Regions from separate parts of the Arthrobacter sp. MDT2-34-1 genome, predicted to be linked through region 1. Evidence: riboswitches for the same ligand, from Rfam matches in the RefSeq annotation. Region 1 holds a riboswitch; the other holds the start of a gene.
What was found. A riboswitch is a leader RNA that binds a small molecule or an ion and turns the genes downstream of it on or off. The one in region 1 is predicted to bind S-adenosylmethionine.

Region 1 (6,986 bases):
AGCAAGGTGCCGGGCGCCTCCGTGGCCTTTTGGACGATGCCCTCGTCGCCCCACACGCTGATCAGCAGCCAGCTGGAGAGCGCGTAGAAGCCGCCCACCACGATGAGGGCGACATAGGTGGCGCGCGGGATCGTCTTGTCCGGGTCGCGTGCCTCGTCGCGGAACACGGCGGTGGCCTCGAAGCCAATGAAACTCAGGATGGCGAACAACAGCGCGATGCCGGGCGCCCCGGACAGCACGGTGGACGGGGTGACGAACCCGGTGGACAGGCCCTCGCGGCCGCCGCCGCCAAAAATTACGGCAGCGTCCAAAACCAGCACGATCAGCACCTCGGCGACCAGCAGTACCCCCAGCACCTTGCCGGAGAGCTCGATGTTGCGGTGGCCCAGCCAGGCGACGGCGGCCAGGGCGGCAGCGGCCCATGCCCACCATGGCAGTGCCGGCCCGCCGTAGGCGCGGACCACATCGTCGACGGCCGGCGCCAGCAGGCCGAAGACGCCGGCTTCCAGCGCGAGGTACGAGAGCAGGGCCACGAAGGCCGCCCCCAGGCCAGCCCTGCGGCCGAGGCCTTTGTCGACGTAGCTGAAGAACGCGCCGGCCGTTGGCACGTGCGGTGTCATGGTGGTGAAGCCGACGGCAAACAACAGCAGGATGGCCATGGCCAGCAGGTAGATGAAGGGAAGGCCGGCGCCGTTGCCGCTGACGATGGCCAGCGGGACGGTTCCGCCGATGACTCCCAGCGGCGACGCGGCCGCCAGCACGATGAGCACGATGCTGGCGACGCCCAGCCGGCCGGAGAGCCGCGGTGCACCGGCATTGGCGGCCGCGGCGGCCGCGCGTGCGGCGAGGATTGGGTTATTGACGGATACAGACATGGTTTGGCTTCTTCCTAGAGGGCCGCGGAGCGGGCGGCTTGGCTGTTTGGACGGGCGCCGTCGCTCTGTGGCTGACGCGTGACGTCGGTGGGTGACTGACTGGCGCCGTCGCTCTGTGGCTGACGCGCGGCGTCGGCATTGGCCTCGCCAATCGACCAGACGTACGGGGGCTCGGCGCCGTTGACTTCCCAGTCACCGACGATCCGCGCCTTGTAGATGAACGGGTTGTGGGTGGCGACTGTGCGGGCGTTGCGCCAGTGCCGGTCCAGCGCCTTGCCGGTGCTGGTGGAGGAGGCGCCGAGCGCGTTGAAGAGGGCGCCCGCGGCGTCCGGGACCAAGGCGCTGAGCACAATCTGCGCCCGGCCCGATTCCAGTTCGACGGCGATGTTGGCCGCCTTCTCGGCATCGGCGCCTGACTGCCGCGAGGCAAAGACGCGGTCCAGGCTGCGGGCAACGCCGAGGGTGGTTGCCTTCGCGGCATAGGATGTGGCGCTGATTTCGCCGACCACTTGGAGGACCTGCGCGTCGTGCCGGACCAGCGGGGCGTTTCCGTGGCCGAACACCCGCTTGCGGTCCCGCACGTTCTCTGCGGCTTCGCTGGTGACGCCCTGGGCGATGCCGGCCAGAGTCACCAGCAGGATGTGCTGGTAGAGCGCCGTCTGGTACGGGAAGCGGTCGGCGAAGGCGGACACGTTGGCCGGGTCCACCACCGCGTCGGTAAACACGGTGGTGCCGCTGCCGGTGAGCCGCTGGCCGAAACCGTCCCAGTCGTCGAAGGTTTCCACGCCCGGCGTCTTGGTGGAGATGATCACCGAGACATCGGAGCCGTCCGGGCGCTTGGCGGTGACATCGATCCAGTCCGAGAAGATGGTGCCGGTGGTGTAGAACTTGCGGCCGTTCAGCAGCAGCTTGCCGCCGGTCTCGGACAGCACGGTGGCGGTTCCCCCGGCGCCCGGTTCGGTCCAGGCGTTGCCGGCCAGCTCGCCGGACGCGAAGCGCCGCAGCCAAACACTGCGGTCCGAGGTGCGGCCGTGGTGGTACAGGTTCTCCTCCACCAAGGCAATGTGTGAACGCAGCGCCTGCGGAATGTTGCTGTCCGCGGCGGCCAGCTCGATCAGGAGCCGGGTGAACTCTTCCCAGTCCAGCCCGTCGCCGCCGAACTCGGCCGGAATCCGGGCGGCGCCGAAGCCTGCGTCCTTCAGCCAACCGATCTGGTCAAACGGCAGCTCGCGGGTGAGCTCGCGGCTTAACGCCCCGGCGGCGATGCGCGCGAAGATCGGGCGGTATTTGACGGCCGCGGCGTCGAAGGCCGTGGTGAGGTTGTCGAGTGTTTCAGTCATGGTGGTTCTCCTGGAGGTTCGGCCCTGAGGGCGTCAGATGTGCCCGCAGGTTGCGGGCAGTGGTGATGAGGTGCCCGGGTTGGGGGCAGGGGTGATCGGGCCCTGCGGGTTGGGGGCAGCGGTGGGCCCCGCTGATGGCGGCAGTCATGAGGTGACCCGCGGGCTGCGGCCAGAGCGGGCGGCGTCCTGCTCGGCTCAGGTGTAGAGCGAAATCGGCTGGACGTCGCCGAGCAGGTAGTTGGCGCCGACCTCGACCTTCTTGTAGTCGACAGGGTCGTGCAGGGTGTGCGTGCGGATGTTGCGCCAGAAAATGTCCAGCCCGACCTCGGTTTTAGCGGAGGACGAGCCGGTGGTCTCGAAGATCCGGTTCGCCACGTCCACGCCCACCTCGGTGGACACGACCTTCAGCCGCGCAATCTCGAGCGCGAGGTCCGCCCGGGCTTCCGCGCTCAACTGCGCGCCGGCGGCGATAACGGCGTCGAACCTGGCGTTCGTCCGGTCGGCCAGGGCCTCCACCGCGGCAACCCGCGACACCAGCTCGCCGTAGACCCGCTGGGTCAGCGGGTCCTGGGCATAGGTCTCCTGCTTGCTGAGGAACCACGAGTTCCGGCGCGCCAGCGTGATCCGGCGCCCGCGGTCCAGCGCCCCCTGCGCGATGCCCAGGTAGAGGTTGCCGAAGGCCAGCTGGATGTACGGGGTGACCAGGGTGGAGAAAGGCTCCTCCCCCACCTCGCCGATGATGTCCGCGGCGGTGACCTGCACGCCGTCGTACTTCACCGAACCACTGGCCGAGAGCCGCTGGCCGAGCGCATCCCAGTCCCCGAGGTATCCGATGCCCGTTCGGTCATGCTCGAGCGCGAGGGCCAGGAACTTGCCCTGCTCGGGTCCGGCCGCGATCACGGCGTTGACCAGGATGGCGTCGCCGACGGAAGCACCGGTGGAGAAGTGCTTGGTGCCGTTCAGCCGGAAGCCATCGCCGTCGGGAACCAGTTCCAGATTCGGGTCCACCGGGTTCACGGAGTCGCCCCAGGACCAGCGGCCCCGCGCGGAGCGGCGGAGCAGTCGTTCCTGAACCTGCGCATCACCGTAGAACACGACGGCGCCCAGGTTGGCGTAGTGGTAACCGAGTATCTGCGCGATCGACGCGTCGGTGCGGGCCAGGATGCGCACGGCGTGCAGCGCGCTTTCCCAATGCCCGCCCTCGCCGCCCCATTCGGCCGGGATAATCAGGTTGAGCAGGCCGGAGTTGCGCAGCAGCTCCACCTCGGCGTGCGGGTCGGCGTTGCGTCGGTCGCGCTCCAGCACGTCCAGGGCCAGCGCGGCGGCAACGCCTTCGGCTATCTGCTGCCAATGGGCCAGTTCCTCGGCGGTAGCCTGTCCGCTCCACGGGGATCGGCGGGTTTGCGGGTTGTTGTCGGTCACGACGGCGGTCATGTTGGCTCCTCACGGCGGGGCTCCCGCCTGGGCCGCGGCGCAGCAACCGTCACGGTTTGAGGCGCAGCCCGGAGGGGGCCGTACTTGCCGGGCACGGTGTTGTGCGCGGCCGGATCCTCATCTGGGGCACCCCGCTACGGGAGAGGGTTGCCGCCCAACCAGCCAGAGCTTGTCGTTGGGACTCTTGATCTTGGAGTCGAGTATGCCGGGGCCGATCCGGCGCAGGGAAGCACGTGACAGGCCGTGACATTCTGCTGCCGTTTGTTACGGAATCCGCTTCGGATGACGACGACGCCCCGTCGCCCCGCCCGGCTCCACGGGCTGGGGCTGCACGCTTCCGCCCGGCTCCGCGGGCCGGGGCTGCAGACTTCCGCCCGGCGCATTGAGCCGGGTGCAACCCTCTGTGCGGCTGTCCCCTACTGGCCTGGTTACGAGGGGACTACCGTGGAGGTGCACTGCCAATATGGCCGGGCCGGGACGGGCACCGTCCGCTGGCCGTCGTACGGGAGGTTCATCATGAAGGCATGGCAATTTGTCGGCACGAAGAAGCCGCTGGAGCTTAATGAGGTTCAGGAACCCCACGCTGGCCCCGGTGAAGTGGTCGTCGACGTCAAGGCGTCGGGGGTCTGTCACTCGGACGTCTCGACGCTCGATGATCCGGGATGGATGGCGCTGTTCCAGCACGGCCTGCCCCGCACCATGGGCCATGAATCCGCCGGCGTTATCAGCGAGGTCGGCGAGGGCATGGACCATTGGAAGATTGGCGACCGCGTAGGCCTCTCTCCGGTGATGTCGGACGGGGACGCATTGGGTTACGGGAAGTGGGATGGAGGCTTCGCCGCCAAGCTTCGCGCGACCGACGACAATCTCGTCGCCCTGCCCGACGAAGTGCCGTTCGACCTCGGCGCCATGGCGACCGACGCCGGCTTGACCGCCTACCATGCCATGATGGCGGTCGGCGGGGCTAAGAACGGCATGAAGGTCGGCGTCATCGGCCTGGGCGGACTGGGCTACATCGGTGCACGCTGTGCCGCGTTGGTCGGCGCCGAGGTGTACGGCGCCGAGGTCAATCCGGAAACCCAGAAACTGGCCGACGAGATCGGATTGGCTGGCGTCGGCGCCTCGATCGAAGAGTTCAAGGACAAGAACCTGGAGCTGATCGTGGACTACGCCGGCTTCGGCACCACGACCTCGGCTGCCATCGAAACACTCGCGGAGTTCGGCACCCTGGTTCAGGTGGGCATGGGCCGGTTGGAATCGACCATCAATACGTACCCGATCATCATCAACCAGCTCACCATCAGGGGCTCAAAGTCCGGTACCAAGGAGGATCTTGCCGGCATCTACGAGCTGATGAAGAGCGGTCAGCTCAAGCCACCCATGAACCACATCAAGCATGCCGACATTCCCGGCGCAATCGACAAGCTTCGCGAGGGAGGTGTCGTCGGCCGCTTCATTGCTGTGTACGAGTGATGCGGGGACTCGAGGCGGCCGTCCGAAGGCGGGGCAGGGCTGACCGCAGCCCGTGAGCTGCTGTTATAAACCGAAGCGCGGGGCCTCGATGGCCGGGCAGGTATCCATGACGACGTCCAGCCCGGCCGCCTTGGCCTTTTCCGCGGCGGCTTCGTCGATCACGCCCAGCTGGAGCCACACCGCCTTGGCACCGACTTCGATGGCCTGGTCCACCACCGGGCCGACCTTCTGCGAGTTCACGAAGCAGTCCACCACGTCGATATCGCCGGGAATGTCCCCGAGCTTTTGGTAACCGGTCAGGCCGAGGACGTCGTCGCCCTGCAGGTTGACGGGGACGACTTCCATGTCCAGCTGGTCCATCAGGTACCGGGAGATGCGCATGGCCACCCGGTGCGGGTTCGTGGACAGGCCGACGACGGCCCAGCGGCCGGGGGTTTCCAGCAGCCGCCGGACGACTTCAGGGTCATTCTGGTGTGCCATGGCTCGACCCTACCCGCGACTCTTCGGCACCGGAACCGCCGCTGGCCCTCTCCCCCTCAGCCGCCCTCATCGAGGAGTGGGCAGACGCCCTTAAACCGTCGGTTTAAGGGCGTCAGCTGAACAGTCGATGGTTTGGGGCTAGCCGGCCAACCGGGCCGCCGCTGCGTCGGCGTGCTCCGCCACCCAGTTCCCCACCAGTTCCAGCACTTCAGCGTCCACGGGCTCGCGGATCTGGCGCTTGTAGTCGGAGAGGGTCGGAACCTTCGGGTCGCGGCGCAGCAGGTGCGACAGGTCCTCGATCTTCCTCGTGGTCACCGGGCCGGGGACGGTGGCCGCGATGATGTCCAGGTCGGCCGAGTCCACCTGCACGTCCTTGGCGCCCGTGATGGCCAGCACAGGCATGTGCAGGCGCTCCAAGTTCGGAACGGGGTCGAAGTCGAGGAACTCCCGATGCCAGAGCGCATTGATCTTACGGCCCTTCATGCGCACCACGTCCTCGGTGGTGGCCCGAAGCTTTTCCACCGACTTCGCCTGCACCCTGACCAGGTCCTGGCGGAAAAGCTTCAGCAGCAAGCGCGGGAAGGCGGGCAGCGAGTCGCTGATCTGGGCCGTCTGCCACCTGCCTGTCTCAAAGCCTGTCTGCGCCGAGGCTGAAAGCAGCACAGCCCCGTCCACCCGGGTACCGGGCTCTGCCGCCACGGCCGCCGCGTGGTAGCTGCCTTCGCTGTGGCCGACCAGGAATACCGGGAGGCCCGCGGCCTTCCGGGCGGCCATCCAGCGGAGGGCGGCCGCGGCGTCGTCGGTGTTCTGACGGAAGCCGGCCGCCCAGAAGGTGCCTTCCGAGTCGCCGGTACCGCGCTTGTCGTAGCGCAGGGAAGCGATTCCGTGGCCGGCAAGTGCCGTCGCCAAGTCACGGCTGATGCCCAACGGCATCCGTTTGTGGTCGGCATTGCTGTCGATCGGTCCCGAGCCCGGCAGGATCAGCGCGGCGCCGCGGACCGTTCCGGCCGGTTCAGCCCAGGTTCCCGTCAGCTGAACGGTCCCGGACGAAAAGCTGACCACTTCTTCGGTGAACGCCTGACCGGCGGGCAGGCCGGCGGCCTTCCGGATCCGGGCCGCAACATCCTCGGCATCGGGAAGCGACACGACCACCCGGGCGTACTTTTGCCCGTCCAGGTCAAGCTGCACTGCCGGGGTGCCGCGGCGGGCGACGGCGAGGGTCTTGCCGCGGCCGCGCCACGTTCCCACCCGAGTCCGTCCCGGGATCGCAAGCCCGGGAGCCCGCAGGCCGTGGACGCCGTCGAACGCATCCGCGAGCACCCGGACGGAGGTCACCGCGGACAGCGGGAATCGCTGGTCGCCGAGCAGCCCCGCAACTTTCTCG
Region 2 (6,986 bases), on a different contig from region 1:
CGGCCAGCCGCGCCTCGGCGCGGACCGAATCGCGGATCGTGACGAACGGGAAGCGTGAACCCCACGGCGTCCCGTCCGGAGCCGGCGACGAGGGACCGGTGGAGCCGTAGCAGCCGCCAATCATGTTGGCGGCCACGACGAAATAGCGCTCCGTGTCGATCGTGGCACCGGGGCCTACCAGGTCGTCCCACCAGCCGTCCTCGTCCGAGTAGCCGCGTGCGACATGCGTGCTGCCGGTCAGGGCATGCTGGATCAGGACGGCATTGGACGCGTCCGCATTCAGGGTGCCCCAGGTCTCAAAGCCGAGGACCACCTCGGGCAGATAGCCGCCGGCTTCCAGCTCCAGCGCACCAACCGGCATCCGGCGCAGGATGCCGTCGGTTGCCTGTTCCACCAGTTCCTGCGGTTGCACTATCGTCACGCTGCGCTCTACCTGCTTGCCTAGTCGTCCGCACCCTTGGCGGCGCGGAAACCGGCCTCCAGGTCGGCGATGATGTCGTTGACGTTCTCGATGCCTACCGACAGCCGGACCAGACCGTCGGTCACCCCGGCTGCGACCCGTTCCGCGGCCGAGAGTTGGGCATGGGTGGTCGACGCCGGGTGGATCACCAGCGAGCGCACATCGCCCAGGTTGGCCACGTGCGAGTGCAGTTCAAGGCCGTCCACAAAGCGCTTTCCGGCCTCGATGCCGCCCTTGATTTCGAACGCGACGATGGCGCCGGTCCCCTTCGGGCCGTACTTGCGGCCGCGCTCATACCAGGGGCTGGAGGGCAGGCCGAGGTACGCGACGGAGGCAACGTCGTCGTGCTCTTCCAGGAATTCGGCCACCCTCTGAGCGTTGGCCACATGCCGCTCCACGCGCAGGCTCAGCGTCTCCAGCCCTTGGGCAATCAGGAAGGCATTGAACGGCGAGATGGCGGACCCCAGGTCGCGCAGCAACTGCACCCGGGCCTTGAGGATGTAGGCCAGGTTGGCGCCCAGAGCGCCGTTGACGCCGAGGTCGCGGGCGAAGACCAGCCCGTTGTAGGTGTCGTCCGGCGTGTTGAACCCCGGGAACCTTTCGGGGTCGGCGGCGAAATCGAACGTGCCGGCGTCGACGATCACGCCGCCGATCGCCGTCCCGTGGCCGCCGAGGTACTTGGTGGCCGAGTGGAGCACGATGTCGGCCCCCCACTCGATCGGGCGGATCAGGTACGGGGTGGACAAGGTGTTGTCAACGATCAGCGGCACGCCGTTTTCGTGGGCGATGGCGCTGACCGACTCCAGGTCCAGCACGTCCTGGCGCGGGTTGGAGACGACCTCGCCAAAGAACGCCTTGGTGTTCGGCTTGACGGCATCGCGCCACTGCTGCAGGTTGTCCGGATCCTCGACGAAGGTGACCTCGATGCCGAACTTGGGCAGCGTGGTGCGCAGCAGGTTGTAGGTGCCGCCGTACAGGCTGGGGCTGGCCACGATGTGGTCGCCGGCCTCGGCCAGGTTGAGGATGGAGAACGTCGACGCGGCCTGGCCCGAAGCAAGCAGCAGGGCGCCGACGCCGCCCTCCAGGTTGGCGATCCGGGTCTCGACCGCTTCCTGGGTGGGGTTGCCGATCCTGGTGTAGATGGGTGCCAGTTCGGACAGGGCGAACCGGTCGGCCGCGCTCTGCGCGCTGGGGAACACGAATGACGTGGTCTGGTAGATCGGCAGTGCGCGGGCGCCCGTGGCGGCGTCCGGCTCCTGCCCTGCGTGGATCTGACGGGTTTCAAAGGACCAATCGGCGTTGGACATGGTGCAACTCCTTCACTGGAAGGGGCCATCCGGGATCCGGCCGTGCCGGCATGTCTGTCCCGGGTGTGACCCGCGCTTGCGCACCGCCTTATGGCGGCTGCCTGGTCTTCACCCGGGGCACCCCACCGCGGTTGGAGGGTTGCCGGCCAGCAAACCGGGGTTTTGCGCTGGCACTCATGACCTGCCTCCAGTCTCCGCAGACAAGCCGGCGGCCGCAACAATATGACACCTTATGACTGGGCACCGGTCTCCGGACCGCCTGTCCGACCGTCCGCTTCGTCACTGTTGCCGGCGCGTGCCGGGGAGGCGGAATTGCTGTCCGGAACGGCGCGTTCCCCACGAGCCGCAAATTGAGTGACTTAGGTCACCCTAAGTCGAGAGCGGGTTCACAAAGTGCCAAGATAATGCCATGCGCTTCGACCATGTTTCTTATGCCGCTGAACCCGACGGTCTGGCTGCCACCTCAGAGCGGATCTCCAAAGCCCTAGGCATCGACGCCGTCAAGGGCGGGGTTCATCCCCGCTTCGGCACCCGCAATATGATCTTCCCCCTCACCGACCACCACTACCTGGAGGTCGTGGAGGTGCTCGACCACCCCGCTTCCGACAAGGCCCCCTTTGGCCAGGCAGTGCGGGCGCGGTCGGAAGCCGGCGGCGGTTGGATGGGCTGGTGCGTGGCGGTCGACGACCTGACCCCGTTCGAAGAACGGCTGGGCCGCCACGCGGTTCCCGGCAACCGCAAGTTCCCGGATGGGCAGGAACTGAGCTGGCAGCAGATCGGGATCAAGGGCCTCATCGCCGACCCGCAGGTGCCCTACATGTTGCGCTGGGATGACGGCACCGAACCGCTGCACCCGTCCAACGCCCGCCCCGCCACGGTCAAGCTGATCGGCCTGACCATCGCCGGCTCTTCCGAGCGGGTGGCGGACTGGCTGGGCACGCCGGTCGACGGCCTGCTGGACGACGTCAAGGTCGCCTGGACGGCACCGAACGGTACGCCGGGCATCCTGTCCGTCCGCTTCGAAACCGCCAACGGGATCGTGGAACTGTAAGTTCTCCCGGCATCGCTCCGTTTCGGGCGTCCGCTCCGCGTTATAGAAGGAGCAGACGCCCGAAACGGAGCTTTTGCGTTCACAAGCCCTCCAGATCGACCTGCAGGGCAGCGTTTTTCCACACAGCTCCTCCCCGCGTGCCCGACCGCCATGAGGCCGCCGAGGCTGTCCCGTATGGACGTGAAACTGATCTATGTGAGGGACCTGGAGAAGTGGGGTCCAGGACGCCGGGATGTCGCCCGACAAGCTGCGGAAGGACAATTGGTCCGCTTGCGGCGCGGCGTGTATGCGGCCGCCGGGGAATACTCGCGGTTGCCATGGTGGGAGCAGCAGCGCCTACACATAGAGGCCGCCGTCGGCACCGGACGCACCGACAGAGTCCTTGTCCAGCGCTCTGCGGCGGCGGTGTGGGGACTTCCGGTAATTGGCCGCTCTCTAGACGTGGACTTGTTGGCTTACAACGGCACGCATGGTCGGTCCCGTGGCGGAATCCGGTGGCATCGCAGGGAACTTTTGGAACCCCTCGTTAGCCGCAACGGCTACCTGATCACTTCCCGGGCACAAACCGTTGTCGATGTGGCGGCGCATAGTCCCTTCGCTGAGGCCGTTCCCGCAATGGACCATGCGCTTCGCGTGGACCGCCACCTCGGCCTTCCCGCCCTGCAGGCCACCCGGATTCTTGATCTGGCCGGTTCTTTGCCACCGGGAAAGTCAAACCGCGTGAAACGGGTTCTCGCCTTCGCCGATCCCGCCTCGCAGTCGCCAGGCGAATCGTACTCCCGGGCTCTGATGTACCTGAACCACTTCCCGGAGCCGTTACTGCAGTACCCTGTCTTCGATTCGCAGGGAGTTCGTGTCGGCATCGTCGACTTCTACTGGGAACAATTTCGTCTCGCCGGCGAATTCGATGGTGCAGGAAAATACTCCCGAAACGAGTACCTTCGGAGCCGTAGTCCCGCCGACGTAGTGGAGGCGGAAAAGAGGCGGGAGGACCGCATTCGGGCGACGGGGGCGGGCATGGTTCGCTGGATGTGGGACGCGCTCCAGCCCACAGGTACCGACACACCACTGGGCATCGTCCGGTCCCTTTCCATGGCGGGCCTTCCCCAGGATAGGTGGAACAACTCGTGGACGGGCATGTAGCGGTCAATTCTCCCCGGCACCACTCCTGACTTGGGGGCGAGCCGTTGCGAAGGTTTCGGCTGCGGCTCTGGAGACAGCCGGAGCACGTGTACCAGGCTCCAATAGATGGCCGGCAACTCTTTTGTGCCCGCTACGTGCCGATGCCGATGGCCGGCAACTCTTTGTGCCCGCTACGTGCCGATGCCGATGGCCGGCCCCAGCAGCGTGTAGCCGACGAAGCCGGCAATATCCAGCAGCGCGTGCGCCACCACCAGCGGCATCACCCGCTTGGCCTTTGTATAGGCGTAGCCGAAGACCAAACCCATGAGGAAGTTCCCGATGCCCGGCCCGATGCCCTGGTAGAGGTGGTAGGTCCCGCGCAGGGCGGCGCTGACGAAGATCGCGGACCAGATGCCCCAGCCGAACTTCGCGAAGCGGTTGAAGAGGTAGCCCACCATGACCACCTCTTCGAGGACCGCATGCCGCAGCGCGGACAGGACCAACACCGGAACCGTCCACCAGTATTCATCCAGGGCCGCCGGGACAATGGCGGTGGTGATTCCCAGCGCCCGGCCGGCGGCATAGACGCCCAGCGTCCCGACACCGATCACCAGCGCGAGCAAAAAGCCCAGGCCGAAGTCCAGCCGCGGCCGGGAAAACGTGAACCCGATCGCCCGGAAGGCCGACCGTCCGGGACCGGTCATCAAAAACAGCACCAGGGCCACCGGCACCAGCGCAAAGACGATGCCAAGCATTTGGTACACGAAATCGAAGAGTTCCCGCTCGTTCAGCACCGGGTTCAGTGTGGTCGTCTGCGAGGCCAGCGGAGCGCGGGTCATTTTTTCCAGCAGGTTCACCACGGCATAGACCGCCGACTGCCCGAGCGAGAGTCCCAGGACGATGAGCACTTCCGCCCGGTAGTACTTGACCGTGCGCGGCGTGCTCGCGGTGGCGACCCTCTGCTTGTCCATAGCCTCCATCTTGCCAACAGAACCGCGGGAGTCATCGGCCTGGGGCGCTTCCGTTCCGTGCGCGGCTGCTCCCGTGGCCCGCGTCGGCGCCGGGAACGCTTGGCTGCTACAAGTCCAGCAGCAGGCGCCGGCCCTTGCATCGCGACACGCAGATCATCATGGTGTCTCCGGCCTCGCGCTCGTCGTCGGACAGCAGCGAGTCACGGTGGTCGATCTCACCACCCAGGACGGGGGTTTCGCAGGTGCCGCAGATCCCCTCCCGGCAGGAATTCAGCGGGTGGATCCCGACCGCTTCGAGGGCCTGCAGAATCGATTCCCCGGGTCCCACCGGAACCTCGGTGCCGTCGGCCAATTCGACCGTGAAGGCCGAGTCCCCCGCCTCCGCCGGCGGCTCGGCCGTCCCGGAGGCTGTGAAGCGCTCACAGTGGAAACGCCCGGGGTTGTCCCAACCGTCCGCGATCGATTGAATCACGTTGAGCAGGGGTCCGGGTCCGCAGGCGTAAACGTGTGTTGCCGGCGGCAATTCGTCCAAGAGTCCGGCCAGCGGGTAGAAGCCGCTTTCGTCGTCGGCGTGGATATGGATGTCGCCGTCGAGCGCCTGGATTTCGTCGAGGAACGCCATCGAAGAACGGCTTCGCCCCAGATAAAGCAGGCGCCAGGGCACGCCGGCTTCGGCAGCTTCCCGGATCATCGGCAGAATCGGGGTGATGCCGATGCCGCCGGCGATGAACACATAGCCGGCGGCGGGAGCCAGAACGAAGTTGTTGCGCGGTCCCCGGACCTGGATCTTGGTGCCGGGCCTGAGCATGTCGTGCACGTAGGCGGAGCCGCCGCGGCCCTCCGGCTCGCGCAGTATGCCAAGCCGCCAGGCGGAGCGGTCCGCCCGCCGGGAGCACAGCGAGTACTGGCGCAGGAGGCCGTTGGGCAGGAGCACGTCGACATGCGCCCCCGCGTCCCACTCCGGCAGCTCCTCCCCCAGCGGATGTTCCAACTGGAGGGAGACCACGCAGTTGGACTCGTGGCTGATCGACCGGACTTCGACGTCGAAAAATTCTTCATTCATGGTGGCACTCACAGGGGTATCAGGCTGCTGCCGGTTCGGCGAGAACGGAGGCCAGGAAGGCCCTGGTTCGTTCGTTTTGCGGATTGGTGATGACGTCCCGGGCGGGCCCCTCTTCCACGACATGACCGTCGTCCATGAAGACCACGCGATCGGCGACGTCGCGGGCGAAATTCATTTCATGCGTCACCACCACCATCGTCATGCCGGACATGGCCAGGTCCTTCATCACCTTCAGGACCTCTCCCACCAATTCGGGATCCAAGGCGGAAGTGGGCTCGTCGAACAACATCAGCTTCGGTTCCATGCACAGGGCACGGGCGATCGCCACCCGCTGCTGCTGGCCGCCGGAAAGCTGGCGCGGATACGCGTCCGCCTTTTCGCTCAGGCCGACTTTTTCCAGCAGCGACTTGGCTCTGGCCACCGCTGTCGCCTTCCGCTCCTTCCGGACCAGACGCGGCGCCTCGATGAGGTTTTGCAGGACGGTCATGTGCGGAAACAGGTTGAACTGCTGGAACACCATGCCGACGTCGGAGCGGCTGTGGCAGATATCGTTGTGGCTTTGTTCGTAGAGCCTGTTGCCCTTGAGGTCGTAGCCGACGATCTTCCCGTTGACCCACATCCTGCCGCCGTCGATGACTTCCAGGTGGTTGATGCACCGCAGGAAGGTGCTCTTCCCGGATCCTGAGGGGCCGATGAGGCACACCACCTCGCCCTGCTGGACGTGCAGGTCAATCCCCTTCAGAACACGGTTCGAGCCGTAGTTCTTGCAGACCCCGTTCGCCTTGACCATCGGTTCGGCACCGTTCGCTGCTGTCATTTCTTGCCGCCTTTCAGGGAGAGTGCGTCATGGGTCGCGAAGAACCGCTTTAGCTGCTGGAACGGCGTCGGCGGCAGGTTTCGCTGGTTGCCGCGGGCGAACCGCCGCTCCAGGTAGTACTGGCCGACGGTGAGGACCGAGGTGATCAGCAGGTACCAGAGGCTGGCCACAATGAGCAGCGGGATGGTCTCGAAC

Region 2: it holds a riboswitch for S-adenosylmethionine, as region 1 does, so the genes downstream of both, AC5RVV_RS16565 (bifunctional o-acetylhomoserine/o-acetylserine sulfhydrylase) here and AC5RVV_RS14205 (acyl-CoA dehydrogenase family protein) in region 1, are expected to answer to the same signal.

What each region holds. Positions count from the first base shown of each region.
Region 1 covers NZ_JBNHGO010000003.1:170,996-177,981, reverse strand. Annotated here, with positions in the region: gene AC5RVV_RS14215 (APC family permease) at 1-875, opposite strand, end outside; gene AC5RVV_RS14210 (acyl-CoA dehydrogenase family protein) at 890-2,215, opposite strand; gene AC5RVV_RS14205 (acyl-CoA dehydrogenase family protein) at 2,411-3,649, opposite strand; SAM riboswitch class IV at 3,725-3,839, opposite strand; gene AC5RVV_RS14200 (zinc-binding dehydrogenase) at 4,166-5,122, shown strand; gene AC5RVV_RS14195 (CoA-binding protein) at 5,186-5,602, opposite strand; gene AC5RVV_RS14190 (alpha/beta hydrolase) at 5,741-6,986, opposite strand, start outside.
Region 2 covers NZ_JBNHGO010000004.1:144,133-151,118, forward strand. Annotated here, with positions in the region: gene metX (homoserine O-acetyltransferase MetX) at 1-361, opposite strand, end outside; gene AC5RVV_RS16565 (bifunctional o-acetylhomoserine/o-acetylserine sulfhydrylase) at 442-1,767, opposite strand; SAM riboswitch class IV at 1,835-1,949, opposite strand; gene AC5RVV_RS16570 (VOC family protein) at 2,177-2,818, shown strand; gene AC5RVV_RS16575 (hypothetical protein) at 2,993-3,961, shown strand; gene AC5RVV_RS16580 (CPBP family intramembrane glutamic endopeptidase) at 4,132-4,911, opposite strand; gene AC5RVV_RS16585 (PDR/VanB family oxidoreductase) at 5,018-5,974, opposite strand; gene AC5RVV_RS16590 (amino acid ABC transporter ATP-binding protein) at 5,994-6,791, opposite strand; gene AC5RVV_RS16595 (amino acid ABC transporter permease) at 6,788-6,986, opposite strand, start outside.